One region of the Clostridium sp. 001 genome, then DNA from elsewhere that is predicted to be linked to it. Evidence: riboswitches for the same ligand, from Rfam matches in the RefSeq annotation. Region 1 holds a riboswitch; each other region holds the start of a gene.
The links. Region 1 has a riboswitch for thiamine pyrophosphate ahead of thiC (phosphomethylpyrimidine synthase ThiC). Riboswitches for the same ligand answer to the same signal wherever they lie in the genome.

Region 1 (4,154 bases):
AATGAATGACGTTGTAGGTTACATTATTTCAGCAGTGGCAGGAATAGCACTTATAATGATTGTATTTAAAGTAATATCTTCTTTAAGAAAAAACGCCGTAGATGTAGATAATAAAAATACTACTGCTAATAAATAAAATAAGTAAAAACCCCTTTTATACAAAAGTTAAAGGGGGTTTTTACTTATTTTTCAGAAACTATATTTTTTAAAGCATTTACTAATGCATCTATATCTTGCTTTTTATTAAAATATCCAATACCTATTCTAATAGCACCAATTTCATAAGTCCCCATTATCCTGTGGGCTGTTGGAGCACAATGAAATCCAACTCTTATCATTATGTCATATTCCTTATCCAGCTTAAAAGCAATATCTTCACCAGACGTATTCTCTATATTAAATGAAATAACACCTACTATTTTTTTCGCATCTTTTGGGCCATATATATGAATTCCTGGAACTTCCTCTAATCTCTTAAGGGCATACTCAATTATTTCATTTTCTTTATCTCTTATCTTGTGTATCCCTAGATCATATATGTATTTAATTCCTTCTCCTAAACCAACTATTCCAGCTACATTTAAGGTGCCTGCTTCTAATTTATTAGGATAATAATCAGGTTGATATGGATTTTTGGAATCCTCACCAGTTCCTCCAGATTTTAATGGCCTTATACAATTAGTATTGCAATTTATTAAAAGTCCTCCTGTGCCAGTAGGTCCCAAAAGACTTTTATGACCTGTGAAAGCAAGAATATCTATGTTGTCTTTTTGTACATCTATAGGGTAAGCTCCAGCTGTCTGGGCACTATCTACTAAAAATAGAATTTTATGTTTCCTGGCTATAGCTCCTATTTCCCTTATAGGTTGAATAGTTCCAAGCACGTTAGAAGCATGAGTGAATACAATTAGCTTAGTATTTTTCTTTATTAATTTTTCTATATCACAGGCTTTTGATATTCCTTCATTTGTACAGGGAAGCGTAGATATTTCTATACCTATGTCCCGTTCAAGAGTTTTTAAGGGCCTCCATACAGAATTATGCTCCAAGCTACTTGTGATAACATGATCTCCTTGACTTAAGATCCCATTTATTACTAGATTAAGTGAATCTGTTATATTATAAGTAAAGATTATGTTAGATGGGTCTTTACCGTTAAATAACTTACATATATTATCTCTGCAGTTAAATATAAGTCTATCAGCTTCAATAGCTGATTTGTAAGCTCCTCTTCCTGCAGTGGCCCCTATGTTCTTCATAAAATTTGAAATTGCATCTACAACTGCAGGTGGTTTTGGATAAGATGTAGCAGCATTGTCTAAATAAATTCCCAATACGATTATCTCCTTTCTTTAGGTTTCCTAGATTTATAAAATATAATTAATTCAACATTATCAATTTTTAATTAAAATGTTAATGTATATAAATCTGGATCTTTTTATAAACCTTATAATTATATTATAACTTTATTATAAGAAGTTAAAGGGGTATTTGGGTGTAAATCTCCAATTACTTATTGAAGGTATAAAAATGTACAGTTTAAAAAATTAAACATATATGATATAATTTACATGTAAAATTAAATAATCTAGGGGGGTCTATGTTATAGGCTGAGATAGAACTGTTAGTTCTGACCCTCATACCTGATCTGGATAATTCCAGCGTAGGGAAGAGCTTTATATAGTTTTAAAATGCAACTTTATAAGGTTGCATTTTTTTATTTATATAAAGATGAATATGAGGGAGATTTAGAATCACCTCCTTTTTTATTTAACATAGTTTTTGAAAAATATGTTAAGGGAGATGTTTAAAATGAATTACACGACACAAATGGATGTTGCTAAAAAAGGCATAATTACAAAGGAAATGGGAAGGGTAGCTGCTAAAGAAAATATGAAACCACTACAACTAATGGAATTAGTTGCACAGGGTGCAGTTGTAATACCAGCTAATAAAAATCATAAATCATTAGATCCAGAAGGTGTGGGACAATACCTTAAAACTAAGATAAATGTAAACTTGGGAATTTCAAAGGACTGCAATTGCATAGAGGACGAACTAGAAAAGGTTAAGACAGCTTTAGAAATGAAAGCAGAAGCTATAATGGATTTAAGTTGCTTTGGAAAAACTGAAGAATTTAGAACTAAACTAGTAGAAATGTCACCTGCTATGATAGGAACAGTGCCTATGTATGATGCAGTGGGATTTTATGACAAAGAATTAAAAGACATAACTGAAGAAGAACTTTTAGGTGTAATCGAAAAACATGCGCAAAATGGTGTGGATTTTATGACTATTCATGCAGGTATAAATAGAGAGACTGCAGCAATTTTTAAGAGAAATGAAAGACTTATGAATATTGTATCCAGAGGTGGAGCTTTAATATATGCATGGATGGAATTAAATGGAAAAGAAAATCCTTTTTACGAGCATTTTGATAAGGTTTTAGATATATGTGAAAAATATGATGTAACTATAAGTTTAGGAGATGCTTGCAGACCAGGTGCTATAAAGGATTCTACAGATGCTTCACAAATTAAGGAGCTTATGACTTTAGGAGAGCTTGCAAAAAGAGCTTGGAAGAGAAATGTACAAGTTATGATAGAAGGACCAGGGCATATGAGTTTAGATGAAATAAAAGCAAATATGCAGATAGAAAAGAAATTGTGTCATAATGCACCATTTTATGTGTTAGGACCTTTAGTTACAGACATAGCACCAGGTTATGATCACATTACATCAGCTATAGGAGGAGCAATAGCTGCATCTTCAGGAGCAGATTTTCTATGTTATGTAACTCCAGCAGAACATTTAAGACTTCCAAACTTAGAAGATATGAAAGAAGGAATCATAGCTACTAAAATTGCAGCTCATGCAGGAGATATTGCAAAGGGAATAAAAGGTGCAAGAGACTGGGATAATGCTATGAGTAAAGCTAGAAGAGAGCTTAATTGGAAAAAAATATTTGATTTATCTATAGATCCAGAAAAGGCAAGAAGATATAGAGAAGAATCAAAACCAGAAGGTGAACATACATGTACTATGTGTGGAAAAATGTGTGCTGTTAGAAATATGAATAAGGTTATGGAAGGAAAAAATTTAAATGTTTTAAGAGATGATGATTGATGTACGAGCTTAAAGGAATTCAAGAAGATAAGCCGAAAGAGGCTTGTGGAATTTTTGGCGTATTTTCCAATGAAGATATTTACTTAGGTAATATCATGTATTATGGCCTTTCGGCTCTTCAACATAGAGGACAGGAAAGTGCAGGAATAGCAATTTCAGATGGAGAACAGATTAACTGCTATAAAGGTATGGGATTAGTTTCTCAGGTATTTGATGTGGAGAAATTACAAGAGCTTAAAGGGAAAATTGCTATTGCACATAATGGAAATATAACTAATGCAGAGGGGCTTAAAGAAAAATTAAAAGCCAAAGGTGCTGTTTTTAAAACTACTTCAGATTCAGAAGTAATTTTAAAGCTTTTGGAAATGGAACCTCATGTAGAAATAAAAGACAAGTTTATTAATGGACTTAAATATTTAAAAGGTTCCTATTCTCTAATTCTTTCTACTAAAGATACATTAATAGCAGTAAGAGATTCTTTAGGCATAAGACCATTATGCATAGGAAAATTAAATGGCAATTATGTTATAAGTTCAGAAAGTTGTGCATTATCTTCTCTGAAAATAGAATTTATAAGAGATGTTAATCCTGGAGAAATGATTATTATAAGTAATAAATCAATGGAAAGTGTTAATGTTTTTAAGAAAAAAATTATGGATTTTGTTCATTTGAATATATATATTTTGCTAGAGGAGACAGTATTATAGATGGAATAAGTGTGTATGAATCTAGAATTAGTGCGGGAAAAAAGTTATATAAAAATCATGCTGTTGAAGGGGATATAGTTATTGGTGTACCGGATTCTGGTATACCTGCAGCTATAGGTTATTCAAAGGCTTCTGGAATTCCTTATGGGCTAGGTTTTATAAAAAATAAATATGCAGTAAGAAGTTTTATATTTCCGCATAAAAATCTAAGAGAAAGTATGGTAGACATAAAGTTAAGTCCTTTGTTTAATGAAATAAAAGGGAGAAGGGTAATAGTTATAGATGATTCTATAGTTAGAGGAACTAGTTGTAGAAAAGTTG
Region 2 (4,154 bases), 200 kb from region 1:
TTGCAGTAAGTTCTTCTGACATAGCCGCAATTTCTTCCGACGTTTTACTTACAAATTCAGCCTCACTATAATATTGATTTCCCATACTTCCAAAAGCTTCAAATCCTTTACCCACATCTATATGTACAAAATCCAATATATCATTGCTGTTCAATGACATGTTTTCAAATGCCTCATGGACCTTTGAAATAGTGTCCTGAATACCAGTTGTTGCTTCTGAAGACTGCTCCGCAAGATTTCTTACCTCATCCGCAACTACAGCAAATCCCTTTCCTTTTTCTCCAGCTCTTGCTGCTTCTATTGCTGCGTTTAATGCAAGTAAATTGGTCTGCTGTGCTATGCTCGATATCGTATCAGCCATAATTTTTATGTTTTCTACTACTTTACCATCTTCAATTGCCTTCAATGTTTTTTCTCTTTTTTCATTATAGACTTTTGTTGTTTGTTGGATTGCCCTTTTACCACTTTCCTGTACAGTTAAAGCATGTTCTTTTGACTGGTTTGCACTATTACTTCCATCTAAAGATTTTTGTGAAAGCTCACTTATACTAGAATTAACCTCCTGGATAGATGCTGTAATTTCTTCAGTAGATGCACTTGTTTCTTGTACTCCAGATGCAATATTGTTAACAGCATTTTGCATGTTTTCAGTTTTAGAATAAAGCTCCTCAACAACAGCAGATAATTCTTCGCTGGCCGCACTCATATCCTGAGAATTTTCCATTATATTGTGAATGAGCTTTTTTATATTGTCTCTAGCATTTGTAAGCGCAGCTGCAGTTTCTCCAAATTCGTCTTTTCTAGTAATTGAAGATTTATATGATAAATCATATTTCTCTAGTTTATGTGCAAAATTAAGTAAGTCATGAAGTACCTTGTTTATGTCATTTGATGTAAGTAGCCCTATCAATATTGCAAGAGCAAATCCAAAAATTATCAATATAGCCATTATTACACTTGACATATTATATAATTTTGTATTGTTTTGATTATTGTTTTTTGCATAATTGAGGTTTAAGCTTATTAAATCATTTAAACTTTTAGACATGTTTTCTCTCGTAGGCGTAGCTTTACTTAGCAGTTCATTTTCCGCGGATTCGTAGTCTTTTTTTGATGAAAAATTATCGATATTTTCAACTTCATCCTTATAACTTTTCAATTGACTTTTAAATGTTTCCCAAGTACTCTTTTCTGAAGCGTCCATTTCAAATGTATCAAGAGTTTTAACATATTCGGCATTATTGCTCTCTTTGGCATTTATATCTTTTTCAGCATCTTGCCTTTTTATATCACTCTTTTGATAAACCATCTTTAAAGTATCTGATCTTATATCAGATAAATTCCTATTCATATCGGATAACTTATAAACAATCTGCATGTTTTGATTGTACATATTCTGGGAATTACTTGAAACCTTCTTTAAAGATATTGTTCCCACTATTCCTACAATTAAAATCAATACAGCCACAATTAAATAGGAAATAAGTAATCTTACTTTTACTCTTGCATTTTTCAAAAAGCTCATTAGAGTCCCTCCTCGTATTAAACAAAATAAATATAATGTATAGTTATTTTAAAAATTAGATTTAAATAAATAGTAATAGCTTAAACATAGACTATTTATTTTTAACAGTAAAAATTTATATTAACAAAGTTACATATAAGTGGTATTATAGGAATTGTTAGTAATGCTTAAATATTATTAATGATACTAAAAGTAATAAAAACAAAATAGTAACTATATTTTAATGGGGAGCTCATGTTTTGGGCTGAGAAAGGACTAGTAAGTACCTGACTCTTATAACTTGATCGGAGTAATGTCCGCGTAGGGAAGGTTTAAAATATTTAGCACACCTGTTTCTACGGGTGTGCTTTTTAATTTATAAATTTATATAGTAAAGGAGTAAAGAAAAATGTACTTAGAAGACACAAAAATTTCAAAGGCCATTATTGATACTTACAAAAATAAACTAGAGGATGTTTTACATTCAGATGTAATTATTGTTGGAGGAGGGCCTTCAGGTTTAGTAGCTGCAAGCTATCTTGCTAAAGCTGGAATTAAAACAACCCTTTTAGAGCGCAGCTTGAGTATTGGCGGCGGCATGTGGGGCGGCGGTATGATGATGAATCAGATCGTTATTCAAGAAAGTGCTAAAAGCATCCTTGATGAATCTAACATTGGATACAAAAAATATGAAGAAAATTACTATACAGCTGATTCCATTGAATGTGTTTCTGGACTTACTTTCAATGCAGCACAAGCCGGAGCCAGAATATTAAATTTGATTACAGTAGAAGATGTAATAGTTAAGGATAAATGTATTTCAGGTCTAGTTATTAATTGGGCCGCTGTTGAAAAAACAAGAATGCCTATTGATCCTATAATGATAGAATCAAAGTATGTTCTTGATGCTACCGGACATGATGCATCAGTTGTCAATAAATTAGTAACCAGAATGGGAAATGTTTTAAACACGCCTAATGGAACTTTGGAAGGCGAAAAGCCAATGTGGGCAAATCGCGGAGAAGAACAGGTGGTTGAAAATACTCGTGAAGTTTACCCTGGCCTTTATGTATCTGGTATGGCTGCCAATGCAACTTTTGGTGGTCAAAGAATGGGACCAATTTTTGGAGGCATGTTAATTTCAGGACAGAAAGTTGCCAAAGAGTTAATAAAGAAAATAAAAAATTGTTAACATATGGACATGCATAGGTTAATTAATTAATTTATTTAATATTTAAAATAAAAATGTACCCTGCACGGATATACACAGAAATGATATCGTGTATAATCTTACAGGGTGCTCTTATCTGATGGCTACCGTAACACTCCCACTAAGTAAAATTCATTGATATTTAATCTATAACCTTATGTATCATTTTCTCAAATGTCTTATCTGATAGGATTTCATTTGTAACAAACTTGCCATTATAAAACAAACTATACGTAGTAAATGGCGCTGGGGACATTCTTGCTTCTTTAGTTGATTTAAATCGTATTGATTTAAATGCAATTTTTTTCTCGGAAGCAACCTTTTCAATAATAGGAACATACTTTGCAGTAAACGGACACTGATTTGAATAGTACAAAACAAAACCTTGTTCTTTAATTGAAGGTATTTTTATATGCTTCATAAAACATGGTTTAGGTGCATTTTCACTAAATGGCAAATAGAATAATTCATAGAAAGGCTCTGAAGTATCAGCCAATTGAAATTTCTTATATTTTAAATACTTAGGATCTGAAATATAGGGAATTTTCTTTTTAGCAGACAATATGACTAACCCTAATTTTCCTTTTTCCCTACTATCAGAAATACAGGCATTCAAAAGTTCATTTGAATATCCCTTTCCTTTAAATCGCCCTGATACCCACAGACAGTCAATAAACATATAGCCCTTTGCCTCAATAGGACACCATGCATTTTCTGCTGGCACATATTCTATAAAACACTTTCCCCTTACATTTCCTTTTAAAAATACCAGACCTTCTTTAAAACGTTTCTTAAGCCATTCTTTTTTTGAAACAACCTGGCAATCTTTATTGCCTGAAATTGCACAGCAAATATGTTCTCTCTCTATATTTTCTTCCGTAATCCTTATTAATTCCATTTTAGCACCTTCCTAGATTTCATTTTTCTTTTATAATATATCAAAAATAGCATGACAACTGCATGTCATATTTGATAGTTATATTTCTTATAAATTCATATTTTCTGCATAATCAAGAGTATAACTTAATCCACAGTAAATAGAAACATATACTCTTTATTAAAAGTAGAAAATGAACCTAATTTATGATATATTGTTAATAAAATATTTCACAAAATTATGAGAGAAGGAATTGTAAATGGAGAAAATTTTTCAATCATTGATTAATACTGCGCCAGTCATAAGTGAAGCACTTGAAGGAAATACAGTTATCACAATTTGGGATAAAGAAAAATGTATATATGCTCTAGACAGTAAAAATAAAAAATCTACTGTAAAAGTCGGAGACAAGACTAATATGAATCTCATAAAAAATGTTGGTGCCAGTGATACCATTTTTAATAAAAAAGAAACATTTAGAGCTGTATTTAATAAAAATGAACATGGTATAGATGCTAAAGTTACCATAATTCCTGCAATTAATAAAGATAGCCAAGTTGTCG
Region 3 (4,154 bases), 2.1 Mb from region 1:
AACTTTTCCTTCAAAGTCCTTTACACTTTTTATGTTTTTGGTTTTAGGTGACGCAAAACCTGAAGTGTTATGCTGTATTATTGTGGCAATAGATTTTATAGGAAGCGGATCTTTGTTTGTAACTGCATAGGTTACATCTTCCTGATAACTTACACCAAAATCTCCTTTGCCTGCAGCTACAAGATTTGTCACATTACCTTGCGAAGGTTGAACTATCTTCACATCCAGTCCTTCCTCCTTATAATATCCTTTATCTAGTGCTACATATAATCCTGTATGATCTGTGTTTGGAGTCCAGTCAAGTATTACTGTAGTTTTATCTAAAGAAGCAGCTGCCTGTTTCTTTTCACCCGTTCCACATCCTGCGAATACTAAGCTTACAATAAACACAGTTAATACTAAAAATATAATTTTATTTTTTTTCATATTCGTCCCCTCTATTTCCAATGTATTATTTTTTTACCTATAAAATCTATAATATAGATTATTATAATGCTTACGATAACAATGACTAAAATTGAAGCAAAAACCTTGTCCAATTGATAGGCATTTTTTGCCCTTACCATATATACCCCAATGCCATTATCTCCTCCAAGCCATTCACCTATAATTGCAGACATTATCATATAAGTTGCTGCTATTTTTAAGCCTGAAAAAAAATTCACCATAGCATAGGGAAGCTTTAAGTGATAAAATGTCTGTAACTTTGAGGCTTTCATAGTGCTAAATAAATTTATATAATCCCTGTCTACTTTCTCAAAGCCATCTACGAGGCTTACAACTATCGGGAAAAAGCATACCATTACCACTACTATTATTTTAGGAAGTACCCCAAATCCAAACCATATTATAAACAAAGGCGCAATTGCTATAGTTGGAATAGTTTGAGATATTAGTAAAATAGGATATATTGACTTTCTCACAATTTCAAAACTATCCATTATTACAGCTAATATAAAGGAAAATATTATAGATATAAAAAAACCTATAAAAGACTCGTACAATGTAGTTTGAGTATTTTCCATTATATTTTGAAAATCTGATACAAGAGTTTTTAAAATATCCAGCGGAGAAGGAATAATATACTGAGGAACATGGGCAAAGTTTATTGTTAACTGCCATATAAGTACAACTATTACTATTGTAGCTATAGGATATATTTTACTTTGAATGTTTTTTGTTTTTTCCATATACAAGCACCTTCAGTCTATAATTTTAATTTATTAAAATTGTCATAAATTTTTTCTCTAACTTCTTCAAACTGGAGATTCTTTATTAAAGAAATTTTTCTTACAATATTTATAACTTCAGATGGATATCCATATTTTTTATTCACCCATTCAAGTGAATTAGGACCATCAGTTTCTGTTAAAATTCTGCCTAGAGGAAGAATCTTTACTATCTCATCTGTAAGTTTAGAATATCCTATATCAACACTTATTGTAAAATAACACCCATACTCCAAAAGCTTTTTTAGTATATTCAAATCTCCACTATACCAATGAATTATAGGTGTTCTTAAATCATATTTTCTTATATAATCCAATACCTCCTTTTCTGCTCCTTTAGTATGAATGTTTGTTATTTTGTCATATTTCTTAGCTTTACCTAAAAAGTATTCAAATACTAGATTCATATAAGGATATTTTTCTTTCTCCAAAACCCAATAGTAGTCAAGCCCTATTTCTCCAACAATTTTACATTCCTTTACATAATCATCGAACTTATCTAAATCCTTGTAGTTTTTATGTGCCTCCCAGGGATGTATTCCAAAACATGGAGTTATATTTTTATTATCTTTACTTAATTTTTTTGTAAATATATAACTCTCTAAATCCATAGAACATCCCAAGGTTTTGATATTGCTGTAATTTATACTATCAATTGCATTACTTAAATTGTCTTTATAAAAATCCATATGATTATGCGCATCTACAAACATTTTATTCTCTCCCTATACTTTAACAAAAATAAAAAGCACTATTATAAAAACAGTGCTTTGAATCCAATATTAAAGTAGCTTTCCTACGTCGGCGTTACCCGAATCAGGTTCAAAGGGTTAAAGTTTTCACTTTTCTCAGCACAAATGGCACCCCTGGCACTATAAATAATTTTAGATTAATTACATTTTTATACTAACACTTATCCAAATAAATGTAAATATATTATTTGCTCTTGTCCAAATTTAGTTTTTTAATTAAATTATGTCTCAAAATATAATCTGAATAACCAAGCTGATTCAATATGTAATCTTCTTCTTTTTGAAGTTTATCACTTTTAGAAATTTTATTTCCCGTATTTACATCATAATAAATATCATCTTGTGAAGAATAGTAACAATCTTTATCTATAAAAGAACCATTTCTAAATGTAACTCTTTCGCTCTCAGGATTAAAGAGGTCTTTACCAAGCATGTCTTCTTCCTTAAGTTTAAATAAATTGCATACCGTAGGATATATGTCCATCTGACCTCCATAAACATGGTTTACTCCTTTCACAGATTCATCAGGGAAATGAATAAACATAGGAACCTTTTGAAGCTTTTCCCACTCTAAATCAGATTTAGGACTCGTCTTCAAAAAGTTAAAAAGCTGATCTTGTTTATCTTTAGGTATTGCATAATGATCTCCATATAGTACAACTATTGAATTTTTTAAAGTACCATTTTTATCTAGTTCATCTAAGAACATTCCAAGCTGTTCATCTGTATAATGTACTGCCTTCATGTAATTTCCAATAAGACTTCCTTTATAATCTCCTACATCAAAGTCCCCATATTTATTTACATCATCATAAGGGAAATGACTTGTTAGAGTTATTAAAAAAGCATAGTATGGGCTTTTCATCTTTTTTAACTTCTCCACAGATTGAGTTAAAAAAGATTTATCACTTAAACCAAGTCCTATAGACTCATTTTGCTTATAACTTTTTTCACCATAAAAATTATCAAAGCCAAATTTTCTATACATTACATTCCTATTCCAAAAGCTTTCCCTAAATCCGTGTAAAGCTGCAGTGTAATAACCTTTACCCTTAAAATTTTTCGGCATTGCATTGTATTCATTGCCAGAGTAAAGCAAATAAGCTGCACCTGCTGATGCAGGATAAAGTGAATTGTTTGTCATAAATTCCGCATCAGAAGTTCCTCCAGCTGCCACCTGATAGTAAAAATTATCAAAATATTCTGAACGTGATATCCATCTATTTAAATTCGGGGTTATCTCCTTTCCATTTACAGAAGAATTTATAACAAATCCTTGAAGTGCTTCTACCTGTATCATTATCAAGTTTTTACCTTGTCCGATTCCATTTAAATTCTCATGACTGGACTTGCTTTTATCTATAAAATACTCTATAGCCTGAAACTTGTCCTTAGACACGGGAGTTAGTCTATTTATATTAGCAGAAACACAATTATAAATATCCAGGCAGTGATAATTTACTGTACCCAATTTTTTTGCTATATACACTTTATTATACATAGTTGTAAGAAGTCTTGGTTGTTCTTTTGATAAAACGTAAAAGCTTTTGAAATCAATAAAAATACCTACTAAAATAAATACTAAAAACATTGATATTCTAACTTTTGTAGAAAGCTTCCTATTGTGGCCTGCCAAATACCTATTTATAAATGGAATTATAAATACAATATCAAAAAGATATAAAAAATCTTTAAAGTCCAGTAGATTAGCAACACTAGATTTTACTGCATTTAATTGAAATCCGCTTATCAGAACAGATACAGATATGATATCTTTAAAATACTTATAATAGATCAGGTCACTAACTATGAATATACTTATAATACAATTACATATATACAAAAATCTAGCACGACCTCTGGTTTTAAAAATGCAGGCAATGGATACCAAGACAAATACTGAAGCTAATGCTGGAATAAATGAGCTTTTAAATGAACTCATATGTTTTCCATATACTAATATTTTAAACATTACTACAATTACAAAAAAAATTACATCTATAAAATTTGTAAAAAAAGATTTAATTTTATCCACATTACTTTCCCCCTATGGACATTTGTAATCCTAAAATTAATGAAACTAATATGTATAATTATAAAACAATATGTTAACAAAATGAAAGTATTTTTTCGTACCTATTTACATAAATGCCATAGTGTAGCATAATATATT
Region 4 (4,154 bases), 680 kb from region 1:
GTGATTAAAAGTTCTTCCATATCTTTTCTTGTAGAACGAAGTCCATCATATACATTTATAGTTATAGGAAAAAATGTTATAAGTACCGTTACAAGTACCTTACTCCATATACCATATCCAAACCAAAGTATGAATATAGGTGCAAGTGCAGTAATTGGAACTGTTTGAGTTACAATTACAATTGGATAAAGAGCTCTTTGTATTCTTTCACTTATATTCATAGCCACAGAAAGCACTACCCCAAGCACTATAGATATTAAAAGTCCCTCAATAGTAATCAAAAGAGTGGCAGGAAGGTGTACTAAAAATAAAATATCTTTAAGTTCCCATATTTTTTCTAAAATAGCAGTAGGAGAAGGCAGTATATACATTGCATCTATATACATTGCTAGAGCCTGCCATATTGCAAAAAACAATACAGCAACTATTATGGATGATCTATACCTTTTCACAGCCTAACCCCCTTTTTTAGTTCATTTATAAGTTCCTCTTTTATCTTTAATATAGGAGGTGTGTCTATCATACTTCTAGTCCTCGGATAGTTGAGAGGCACTTTTATTTCTTTAAATTTTCTTATTGGAGTTTCAGATGTAACAAATATCTTAGTTGATAAAAAAAGAGCTTCTTCTACATCATGGGTTATAAATAATATAGTTTTATCTAAAGCTAACCATTTATCAATGAGCCATTCCTGCATAGAAACTCTTGTTATAGCATCTAATGCACTGAAAGGTTCATCCAAAAGCAACACTTCTGCTCCCGTAAGGAGAGTTCTTGCAAAAGACGCCCTCTGCCGCATGCCTCCTGATAAATCCTTCGGGTATTTATTTTTATATTTTTCAAGTCCAAAATCCTTTAACATTTTTTCTGCTTGAACCTGTGCCTCTTTCAAATTTTCACCTTTAACTTCAAGGGGAAGATATACATTTTGAAGTATAGTTCGCCAGGGTATAAGAAGATCATTTTGCGGCATATATCCTATATAACCTTTTAAATCATTTATATTTTTATCTTTTAAAACTATATCTCCTTCAAAAGCCTTTTCTAGCTTGCAAATAAGTCTAAGTACAGTACTTTTCCCACATCCACTAGGACCTACTATACTTATAAATTCCCCTTTATCTACATTAAAATTGAGATTTTTTATAATGAAATCAGGATCTTCCTCGTATTTGAAGCTTACATTTTTAAATTCCAGCATGATTTCACATCCCCTCGTTATAAGCCATATCCCAGAACATATATTCATACTTGCTTGTATTTATAAATATTTCCTTTAACCTGTTAAATTTCTTTTCCGATATATTTTCTGTCAAATAATCTAACAAATCTATCACCCACTTAGTCTCCTTTTCATAATCACTAGATATATACCCTTTTATCCACTGTCCATAGAACTCATTGTCCAGTGACCCATCTATTTTACTCAACTTTTTACCAATTAAATAGTAACTCCACATACAAGCTAAAAGAGAAGTAGTTAAATCCATTAAATCTCCCATTTGAGATACAGACAGCATATAGCTTGTATACGAAATATTTTCAATAGAAGCTTTAGCATTTTCTATTTCCTCTTTTTTAATGCCTATTTTTTTCATATAATGCCTATGAATATTCATTTCTCCATTTAATATATTGTCCACCATATTTGAGAACCCCTGCATTATGCTTTCTTCACTGGATTTTATCACCCCTAAGGCATACACTTTCGCATAATCTAAAAGATATATGTAATCTTGAATCATATAAAATTTGAATTTATCTATTTCTAAGTTTCCCTCTCCTATTCCCTTTACAAATGGATGTTCATAGTAAGAATTCCATATGTCTTTTACGCTTTCGTATAATTTCATAGATGTTTTCATAATAAGTTTCTCCTTTTTCATCCGACAGACACATTATTAATTGAAAATAAAAGGTACAAACCTCTTAGGAAGTTTGTACCTTTATTTATCAATTACATAAAAACCTCTTCCTACGCTGGCATTAACCAGATCAGGTATAGGGTCTAAGAATTATATTCTTACTCTCAGCCGGTAACACCAGCCCCCCTGGGATACTAAATCTATTTAATTTTTACATTATCAATACAATATTTATATTACTACAATAGCAAAAGTTGGTCAATGCTAAAGCTGTCACGCAATTAACGTAACAGCCTCTTTTGCTTAAATTATACAATAATTTAATTATTATTTATCAATAGCAAAAATTCTAGCTGGATTATCTTTCAAAATGTAGTTTAATGCCTTATCTTCCATTCCAATTTGTTTTAATAAAGGTACGAAACGTGTAAGCATATAATCTATACCGTTTGCCATACCCTCGTCTTCCATATAACTCCAAAGTCCATCCATAAATCCTGCATCCATAGACAATAAAAGTTGTTTGCCATATCCTTTATTTACAAGTGAAATCATATTCTCGGCTAATAAACTATCAGGAGCATATTTAACTTTATTCGGTCCATCAAAACATATATTGACACCTTCATTAAGTACTTTCTCGTAATAATATATATCAGGATTTCTTTGAAGATGGCACAGTATAACTTTATCAGTGTTTGCTCCATATGCTTTTAATAACCTGGCTACTTCCCAGGCCATTGTTCCAAGATCCACATGTACTGAAATCGCACATCCAGTTTCCTGTTGGGTTAATGCAGCTACTTCCAATGCTTTTTGTTCAAGCTTGGATATCAATCTATACCCCGTACCTGCTTTTATTAAACCTGCACGAGCTTTTGTACGTTCAACTACAGGCCCATTATAACTGTGAATATCCATTCCTACTTCTATTTCAGCTACCATCATTTCAACTATTTTATCAATATTAACTGTTGCAAGCCATGATGTCCTTTTATCATAACGTATGCCTTTATGAAATCCAGTTGTCATTATAATATGTCCTCTGTCTTTTACTGCTTCAGCTACTTTAAGCATTGATTTTACATTTCTTCCACAGCCTATAGGATCCATACAAACCATAGTTTTTCCACCAGCATCAGCAAAAGATGAGAACTCTTTTATTGCACTAGGTACACTATCCATAAGAAAACTTGGATCTTCATCTACTTCTGGTCCACCACTTCTAATTAAATGATCATGTGAATCAGTTACCCCCATTTCCTCTGGTAAAATATCTCCCAAAACTGTCCTTATTATCTTCAAAATTATCTCCTCCTTTTTTGATTATTAACATTTAAAAATACATTTACATTAATATTTGTATGCGTTTAATCTTTTCATATAAGATAAAAATATTAAAAAATTATAATTGAACTCATATCTACTGATAATAATATTGCTGGAACAAATGATCGCGTTTATTCTAGCAAACGATATCAAAAGAATACGAAGTCTATCATATAAAAGTTAAAACTACAGAAGATATGATAAACTCCGTTAGTATAGAAGATTATAGTTGCTTAATCTAATTTCATAGGCTTCAATTCTGGCATAATCAAATAAGCAAATGCTCCAATGAGAGCAACAATACCCGATATAATAAATGGCAACGCATAAGAATTGCTAATGCCGATCAATACGCCAATCAGAATTGGGCAAACGATTCCAGCGATATTAGCCGCAGCATTTTGTACAGCACCTATGGTAGCAATCATATTACTGTTTGGTGCAACATCTGCAGGAAGCGTCCATACAACAGATCCTGCTCCAGTTGCTGCTCCATTTGCTATGCAAAGAACGGTTACAGTAAACCACATGTTATGGGAAATAGCTGCCAGACCAATCACGCAACTCAATAATAAGCCCACAATCAATGGAACTTTTCTTGATACCGTCGTTGAGTGTCCATTTCTATAAAGCTGGTCACAAACAATTCCTCCGATCCAGCCACCAAGCATTGCAGCAATTCCTGGTAAGATACCAATAAAACCAAACTTAAGGAGTTTAAGATGATAAGTATTAATCATGTAAGTAGGAAACCATGTGAAGAAAAAGTAAGAGACAAAATTAATTGCAAAGAATCCCACCATCATACACCACATTGTTTTTTGCTTAAATAACTTTGCCATCGCATATTTCGGAAGTTCTTTTGAAACATTCCCTTTTGCTTCTTCCTGATCAGACTCAATAAGGTTCAATTCCTCACTAGTAATACTATTATGCTGTCTTGGTGTTTTGTAGTATTTC

Region 2: it holds a riboswitch for thiamine pyrophosphate, as region 1 does, so the genes downstream of both, B5S50_RS05000 (sulfide-dependent adenosine diphosphate thiazole synthase) here and thiC (phosphomethylpyrimidine synthase ThiC) in region 1, are expected to answer to the same signal.
Region 3: it holds a riboswitch for thiamine pyrophosphate, as region 1 does, so the genes downstream of both, B5S50_RS15895 (TatD family hydrolase) here and thiC (phosphomethylpyrimidine synthase ThiC) in region 1, are expected to answer to the same signal.
Region 4: it holds a riboswitch for thiamine pyrophosphate, as region 1 does, so the genes downstream of both, tenA (thiaminase II) here and thiC (phosphomethylpyrimidine synthase ThiC) in region 1, are expected to answer to the same signal.

What each region holds. Positions count from the first base shown of each region.
Region 1 covers NZ_CP020473.1:1,326,185-1,330,338, reverse strand. Annotated here, with positions in the region: gene cbiM (cobalt transporter CbiM) at 1-136, shown strand, start outside; gene B5S50_RS05950 (aminotransferase class V-fold PLP-dependent enzyme) at 183-1,334, opposite strand; TPP riboswitch at 1,581-1,687, shown strand; gene thiC (phosphomethylpyrimidine synthase ThiC) at 1,813-3,126, shown strand; gene B5S50_RS21525 (amidophosphoribosyltransferase) at 3,126-3,833, shown strand; gene B5S50_RS21520 (phosphoribosyltransferase family protein) at 3,845-4,154, shown strand, end outside.
Region 2 covers NZ_CP020473.1:1,121,697-1,125,850, forward strand. Annotated here, with positions in the region: gene B5S50_RS04995 (methyl-accepting chemotaxis protein) at 1-1,525, opposite strand, end outside; TPP riboswitch at 1,740-1,849, shown strand; gene B5S50_RS05000 (sulfide-dependent adenosine diphosphate thiazole synthase) at 1,914-2,696, shown strand; gene B5S50_RS05005 (YoaP domain-containing protein) at 2,857-3,612, opposite strand; gene B5S50_RS05010 (methyl-accepting chemotaxis protein) at 3,851-4,154, shown strand, end outside.
Region 3 covers NZ_CP020473.1:3,407,369-3,411,522, reverse strand. Annotated here, with positions in the region: gene B5S50_RS15905 (ABC transporter substrate-binding protein) at 1-426, opposite strand, end outside; gene B5S50_RS15900 (ABC transporter permease) at 438-1,190, opposite strand; gene B5S50_RS15895 (TatD family hydrolase) at 1,208-1,942, opposite strand; TPP riboswitch at 2,005-2,107, opposite strand; gene B5S50_RS15890 (LTA synthase family protein) at 2,166-4,016, opposite strand.
Region 4 covers NZ_CP020473.1:647,148-651,301, forward strand. Annotated here, with positions in the region: gene B5S50_RS02815 (ABC transporter permease) at 1-452, opposite strand, end outside; gene B5S50_RS02820 (ABC transporter ATP-binding protein) at 449-1,201, opposite strand; gene tenA (thiaminase II) at 1,206-1,865, opposite strand; TPP riboswitch at 1,956-2,063, opposite strand; gene B5S50_RS02830 (phosphotriesterase) at 2,193-3,170, opposite strand; gene B5S50_RS02835 (MFS transporter) at 3,428-4,154, opposite strand, start outside.